DNA from 3 places in the Chelativorans sp. AA-79 genome. Region 1 is predicted to be linked to each of the others. Evidence: predicted binding sites of a transcription regulator. Region 1 holds the regulator's gene; each other region holds the start of a gene.
What was found. The regulator PhoB, encoded in region 1, activates phosphate uptake and scavenging genes when phosphate is short. The targets are predictions, from matches to a motif close to TGTCATNNANCTGTCAT.
Positions count from the first base shown of each region.

Region 2: PVE73_RS02505 (DUF2794 domain-containing protein) is a predicted target of PhoB. The motif match lies at 1,332-1,348, and genes of this name have one in related genera.
Region 3: ugpB (sn-glycerol-3-phosphate ABC transporter substrate-binding protein UgpB) is a predicted target of PhoB. The motif match lies at 771-787, and genes of this name have one in related genera.

Region 1 covers NZ_CP120361.1:675,592-677,856, forward strand. The annotation lists gene pstB (phosphate ABC transporter ATP-binding protein PstB) at 1-251, shown strand, start outside; gene phoU (phosphate signaling complex protein PhoU) at 282-980, shown strand; gene phoB (phosphate regulon transcriptional regulator PhoB) at 998-1,684, shown strand; gene PVE73_RS03430 (ROK family protein) at 1,663-2,265, opposite strand, start outside.
Region 2 covers NZ_CP120361.1:506,436-508,700, reverse strand. The annotation lists gene acnA (aconitate hydratase AcnA) at 1-9, shown strand, start outside; gene PVE73_RS02510 (DUF1223 domain-containing protein) at 227-985, shown strand; gene PVE73_RS02505 (DUF2794 domain-containing protein) at 1,364-1,750, shown strand; gene PVE73_RS02500 (GNAT family N-acetyltransferase) at 1,757-2,265, opposite strand, start outside.
Region 3 covers NZ_CP120361.1:2,032,863-2,035,127, forward strand. The annotation lists gene PVE73_RS09820 (EAL domain-containing protein) at 1-4, shown strand, start outside; gene PVE73_RS09825 (glutathione S-transferase family protein) at 102-710, shown strand; gene ugpB (sn-glycerol-3-phosphate ABC transporter substrate-binding protein UgpB) at 844-2,166, shown strand; gene ugpA (sn-glycerol-3-phosphate ABC transporter permease UgpA) at 2,230-2,265, shown strand, end outside.

The DNA.
Region 1 (2,265 bases):
TCCTGATGGACGAGCCTTGCTCGGCGCTTGATCCGATCGCGACCGCCAAGGTCGAGGAGCTGATCGACGAACTGCGCGAGAACTATACGATCGTCATCGTGACCCACTCCATGCAGCAGGCCGCCCGCGTCTCCCAGCGCACGGCGATGTTCCATCTCGGGAACCTGGTCGAAGAGGGGCCGACCGACAAGATGTTCACCAACCCGGAAGACAAGCGGACCCAGGATTACATCACAGGCCGGTTCGGCTGATCCGGCGCAGTTTGCAAAAGGAACGGACTCATGGGCCAGCATACCGTCGCCTCTTTCGACGAGGATCTGGAGCACCTCGACCGCCTCATCCGTGAGATGGGCGACCTTTCGGCGGCCATGACGCAGGCTGCAACCAGGTCGCTGCTCTATTCAGACAATGCGCTCGCGCAGCGCGTGATCTCCGACGACGTCGTCATGGACGCAAAGCAGCGCGAACTCGATGAGCGCGCGATCACGCTCATCGCCAAGCGCCAGCCCATGGCGCAGGACCTGCGGGCGGTTGTCGGTGCGATCCGCATGGCGGCCGACCTCGAGCGGATCGGCGATCTCGCCAAGAACATCGCCAAGCGCGTCGGTGCGGTGGGCGGCGGCGCTCCCCGCGGCCTGACGCAGCCGATCGAGACCATGTCCAACATGGTGCTGGAACAAGTGAACCTGGTGGTGGACCGCTATGTCACGCGCCAGCCCGAAGCGCTGACCAAGCTGCGCGACGAGGACGAGAAGATCGATATCCAGTACACGTCGGTGTTCCGGCAGCTCCTCACCTATATGATGGAGGATCCGCGCAACATCACCGCCTGCACGCATCTCCTGTTCTGCGCAAAGAACCTCGAGCGCATCGGCGACCATGTGACCAACATCGCGGAGAACGCCTATTATGTGCTCACAGGCCTGCAACTCCCCGTGCAACGGCCGAAGCAGGACGAAACGCAGGTGACGGCCGGGTAGCTGGAGGCTGTTGAATGATCGCACCGAAAGTCATGGTGGTCGAGGATGACGAACCGCTCTGTGTGCTGCTGCGCTACAATCTCGAGGCGGAAGGCTACCAGGTCGAGGTGATCACGCGCGGCGACGAGGCGGAAGTGCGGCTGCAGGAGAACGTCCCGGACCTGCTCGTGCTCGACTGGATGGTGCCTGCCGTCTCGGGGATCGAGCTGTGCCGCCGGCTCAGGATGCGTCCGGAGACGGAGCGGCTCCCGATCATCATGCTGACCGCGCGCGGGGAGGAGAGCGACCGTGTCCGCGGGCTTTCCACCGGCGCGGACGACTATCTGGTGAAGCCCTTCTCGACGCCCGAATTCATCGCGCGGGTGCGTGCGCTTCTCCGGCGCGCCAAGCCCGAAGTGCTTTCCACGGTGCTGAAGGTCGGCGATATCGTGCTCGACCGTGAATCCCATCGCGTCTATCGGCGCAAGAGCGAGATCCGCCTCGGGCCGACGGAATTCCGCCTGCTCGAGTTCATGATGCAGCATCCCGGCCGCGTCTTCTCCCGCAGCCAGCTCCTCGACAATGTCTGGGGCGAGACGATCTACATCGACGAGCGGACGGTGGACGTTCATGTCGGGCGGCTGCGCAAGGCGGTGAACCAGGGGCGGATGCCCGATGTCATCCGCACCATCCGCGGCGCGGGCTACGCCATTCGCGAAAACTGAGGAGAGGCCCGTTCGGGCTGCTCTTTCCCCCAGCCCGCCGCTGATGTGCGAAGGCCCGGCGCGAACATGTCGCGGTCGAGGCCCGTCAGTGCGCTCATCGCCGCGCCGTGCAGGATAAGCGGCACCGCATTGGGCAATGTTTCGAAGGCAACGGCTTCGGCGTGCTGGCCCCCTGCGGTCTCGGCCAGCGCACGGCGGATCTCAGGCTCGAGAATGTCGAAGGCCGCCGTACCCTGGCCCACCATCGCCACCGGTGCCGGGTCGATTAGGGCAAAGAGATTGCCGAGGCCGAAGCCGATCGCCCGCCCCGCCTCGCGGAAGGCGTCCCGCGCCTGTCCCTCTTCTTGCCGCGCTTGCCCCGCAAGCCTCTGCATTTCCCCCGCCTCGATATCGGCCACCGGCTTCTCGTCCCTGCTCTTCCCGGAGGCGCGGCGCCAGATGGCGTAGTTGCCGGCATAGGCTTCGATGCAGCCCCGGCGCCCGCAACGGCATAGTGCACCCCCAGGTTCATGCACCATGTGGCCGAATTCGCCCGCCGAGGAGCGTGTGCCGCTGAACATCTTCCCGTCCAGCATCAGGCC
Region 2 (2,265 bases), 170 kb from region 1:
GCCGCCTGACGTGATGCGGGAAAGGGGGAAAACGGTTCTCCGCCCCCGGAAAACCATGAACCGCCGGCCTTGGCCGGCGGTTTCGCGTTTATGCGGCGGACACCACGCCGGTTAACGAAGCCTTCACCGCAACGTGACTTTCCAAGGAAGTTCATTCGCCGCTACCATTAAACAATGCAGCAAAAGGCGGCCCGATAACCTTTGAGGCCGTGACGAGGAAGAGGACATGCGGAGTCTCACCGCTCGCAGAACCATTTTGAAGATGGGCCTTGTGGCGGTGGCGCTGCCTTCATGTTTCCGGGCTTCCAGGGCGGCAGACAGGCCCATCGCGGTGGTGGAGCTGTTCACCAGCCAAGGCTGCAGCAGTTGCCCGCGGGCGGATGCTCTCTTTTCGGAGCTTGCGGACCGCAGCGATCTCGTAGCCCTCGCCTACCATGTAGACTACTGGGACTATCTCGGCTGGAAGGACGACCTCGCCACGCCGGAAAACACCGAGAGGCAGCATGGCTATGGAGAAGTGCTCGGCACCTCCGTCTATACACCGCAGATCGTGATCAACGGGAGGCTCGACGTGACCGGGACGGACCGCAGTGCGGTGCTGGATGCATTGGAGGCGGCCGCCTCCGGCGCACACACCTTCTCTGCGGACGTGACGCTTTCGGCGACGAGCCAGAACGTCGTGATCGACATCGGCAAGGGTCCCGCCCAAGCCACAGGCGCCCATATCATCCTCGCCGCCTACCGTCCTCACAAATCGGTCGAGATCAGAGCCGGCGAAAACAGGGGAAAGACCATCGATTACTGCAATGTGGTCAGGAGCTATCAGACGATCGGCGTCTGGCACGGCAAAGCCGTCCGGCTCGAATTTCCCAAGACGGAGATCAGCAGCAAGGGTGGCGGCTGCGCGGTGCTCGTCCAGTCCGTCGACGGAAAAGGGAACCCCGGCCCGGTTCTGGGAGCAGCGGATATCCCCTCCGTGGTCTGACCGTCCTGGCATCCTGGAGACAAAAAAACGCCGGCACGGCGATTGCCTGTACCGGCGCTGATCTCAGGAGATCGTTGCCTTTCGTTTGGCCTTCGGCCCGGAGTTGGTTCGATCCAAGATCAGCCCTGTGGGCGGGGGGGCTTGGGGTACAGGACTGCTCCGGATCGAACCGTCTCAGGCAACATCCTTATGGTCGGTGCAAAATCAGGCGCAAGCGGGGAAAGAAAACGGCAATAATAAGGCAGGCGATCACCAAATTCGACGGCGGGTATCTTTTCCGTGAGAGCGGTTTGATTGCGAATGGGCTCCGGGGGTTGCATTTCCGGGCGGCCCGCGCCACCTTTCCTGTCACGATACCGTCATGAGGGTGCATGCAGCATGACCGATCTGGGAAGCGGCTCGGAGGGTAGGGACGATTCCGGGAATCTCATCCCGCTCGGCGAGGCCCGCCGGGCGCGGACGAAGCTTCCGATCACCTTTGACCGTCGGGAACTCGACCAGATCCTGCGTGTCTACGGTCGCATGGTGGCGGCAGGCGAATGGCGCGATTATGCCATAGACCACCTCGACGACAGGGCAGTCTTCTCCGTCTATCGCCGGGCGAGCGAGGTTCCGCTTTTCCGCATCGTCAAGGATCCGAGCCTCGCGCGGAAGCAGGGCGCCTACAGCGTCGTGGCCGTCACGGGCGCGATCCTGAAGCGTGGGCACGAGCTTCCCCGCGTGCTGGCCGTCTTCGACAAGAAATTGCGCCTGGTGGGAACCTGAGCCCGATCAGATCCCCCGCTGGAACAGTCTTTCGGGCAGTGATTCCGGGTCCGGCGACAGGGCATTGCCGCCATTGAGCGAAAGCTGCATGAACACCGTGTCCAGCCAGCGGCCGTGCTTGTAGCCACTGCCTTCCAGCACGCCGGCATGGCGGAAGCCGAGTGCGGCGTGCAGCCTCACCGAAGCGCTCTGCGGCGAGCCGTCGCCGATCACCGCGGCGATCTGACGGAAGCCGAGTTCCCTGCATGCGTCGATGAGCGCGGTCAGCAGCAGACGGCCGACACCCTGTCCTTGTGCATCCGGCGCTATATAGATAGAATCCTCGACCAGGAAGCGGTAGGCCCGGCGTGGCCGGAACGGCCCCGCATAGGCGTAGCCCAGCACGCGGCCTTCCTCTTCGGCAACGAGATAAGGATAGCGCCTGGAATTGAGCGCCTTCATCCGGGATGTCATCTCCTCCAGGCTCGGCGGCTCGAGCTCGTAGCTTGCCGTGCCGGTCTCGACGGCATGGGCAT
Region 3 (2,265 bases), 1.4 Mb from region 1:
CTGACGGGGCTCTGCTCAATCCCGCTGATCGATCCAGCAAAACTATTCATTCGTGCAGGGCGGAACGCCGCGCTATCCAAACAGCGAAAAGGGAGCGCGCGATGAAACTCTACGGAATGACGGACAGCGGGAACTGCTACAAGCCGAGGCTTCTGTTCGCGAAGCTCGGCATTCCCTTCGAGCACGTGGAGACAAGCTCGCGTGACGGCACCACCCGCAAGCCCGATTTCCTCGCCATGAACCCCAACGGGAAGGTGCCGCTGCTGGAACTCGACGACGGAAGGTTCATCTGGGAATCCAACGCGATCCTGCTCTATCTCGCCGAGGGCACGCGTTTCCTGCCCGACGATCCCTACGAGCGGGCGCTCGTCCATCAGTGGCTCTTTTTCGAGCAGTACAGCCACGAGCCCTATGTCGCGGTCCGGCGGGCGCTCAGCAGATATCCGGAGCGGGCCGCGCAGGCGACGCCCGAGAGGATGGCTGCGGCACTCGAAGGCGGCAATCGCGCTCTGGGGGTGATGGAGCGGCAGCTATCGCAAACGCCGTTCCTGACAGGGGAGGGCCTCACCGTCGCCGACATCGCGCTCTACGCCTATACGCACGACGCGCAGATCGGCGGTTTCGACCTTCCGCGGTTTCCCGCGGTCTCGGCCTGGCTTGCGCGTGTCGCTCAGGATTCGGGCCACGTGCCGATGGATTCCGCGGGCTGAATCCGGCAGTGCCGGCCCGTTTCCAGGCGGCCGGCCAAGCTCCACAGCCCTCTCCGGCGCTGTCATCCAGACGTTATAGAACGCCTTCAAAAGGGGCTCCTCCATCGAGTCGATGGCAATAAGGGAGATCCCAATGAATCGCATGTTCCTTCTGGCGGCCTCCGCCGCCATCTTCGCGCTGCCGGTGAACGCCGAGGCCCAGACCAGGATCGAGTGGTGGCACGCCATGGGCGGCGAGCTTGGCGCCAAGCTCGAGGAGATCGTCGCCGGCTACAACAAGTCGCAGAGCGGATACGAGGTGGTGCCGGTCTACAAAGGCAACTATGCCGAGACCATGACCTCCGCCATCGCGGCGTTCCGCGCGGGCCAGCAGCCGCACATCGTGCAGGTCTACGAAGTGGGCACGGGCACCATGATGTCCGCCAGGGGCGCCGTCTATCCCGTCTACCAGCTCATGAAGGATGCGGGCGCGGATTTCGATCCGAGCGCCTATCTGCCCGCGGTCGCCGGCTATTACACCGACACCGACGGCAATATGCTGTCAATGCCCTTCAATTCCTCCACGCCGATCTTCTACTACAACAAGGACGCCTTCCAGAAGGCCGGGCTCGACCCGGAACAGGCGCCCAAGACCTGGGCGGAGGTGGAGGAGTTCTCCAAGAAGATCATGGAATCCGGCGCGGCGCCCTGCGGCTTCACGACGGGGTGGATTTCCTGGATCCAGCTTGAGAACCTCTCGGCCTGGCACAACCAGCCGATCGGCACGCTGGAAAACGGTTTCGGCGGGCTTGACGCGGAATTCACGCTCAACGGCCCGGTGCAGGTCAAGCATTGGGAGAACCTGAAGCGCTGGCAGGACGAGGGCATCTTCCAGTACGCCGGCCCGGAAGGCGGCAGCGACGCCCCGCCGAAGTTCTTCGCCCAGGAATGCGCCATGTATATGAACTCGTCGGCCGGGCGTGCGGCGGTGATCGCCAACGCCAAGGATTTCGAGGTCGGCTACGGCATGCTGCCTTACTATGACGATGTCGAGGGTGCGCCGCAGAACTCGATCATCGGCGGCGCCACCCTGTGGGTCCTGCAGGGCAAGCCGCAGGAAGAGTACAAGGGCGTGGCGGACTTCTTCAATTATCTGTCCTCCGCGGAAGTCCAGGCCGATTGGCATCAGTTCACGGGCTATCTGCCGATCACCAAGGCGGCCTACGAACTCGGCCAAAGCCAGGGCTATTACGAGAAGAATCCCGGTTCGGACGTCGCCATCAAGCAGATCACGCTTCATGAACCGACCCCGAATTCGAAGGGCCTGCGCTTCGGCAACTACGTACAGGTCCGTAACATCATCGACGAGGAGTTCGAGGCGCTTCTTGCGGGCAGGAAGACGGCCCAGGAGGCGCTCGACGCGCTCGTGGAACGCGGCAACGCGCTGCTGCGCGAGTTCCAGGACACCAACAGCTAGGCTGAGCTTGTTCCTTTCACGAAGCCCGCGCGCTCGCGCGGGCTTCCGTCTTGCCGAGTTTCCATGCAGACCAAGCGCACAATCTTCGGTAACCGCGTG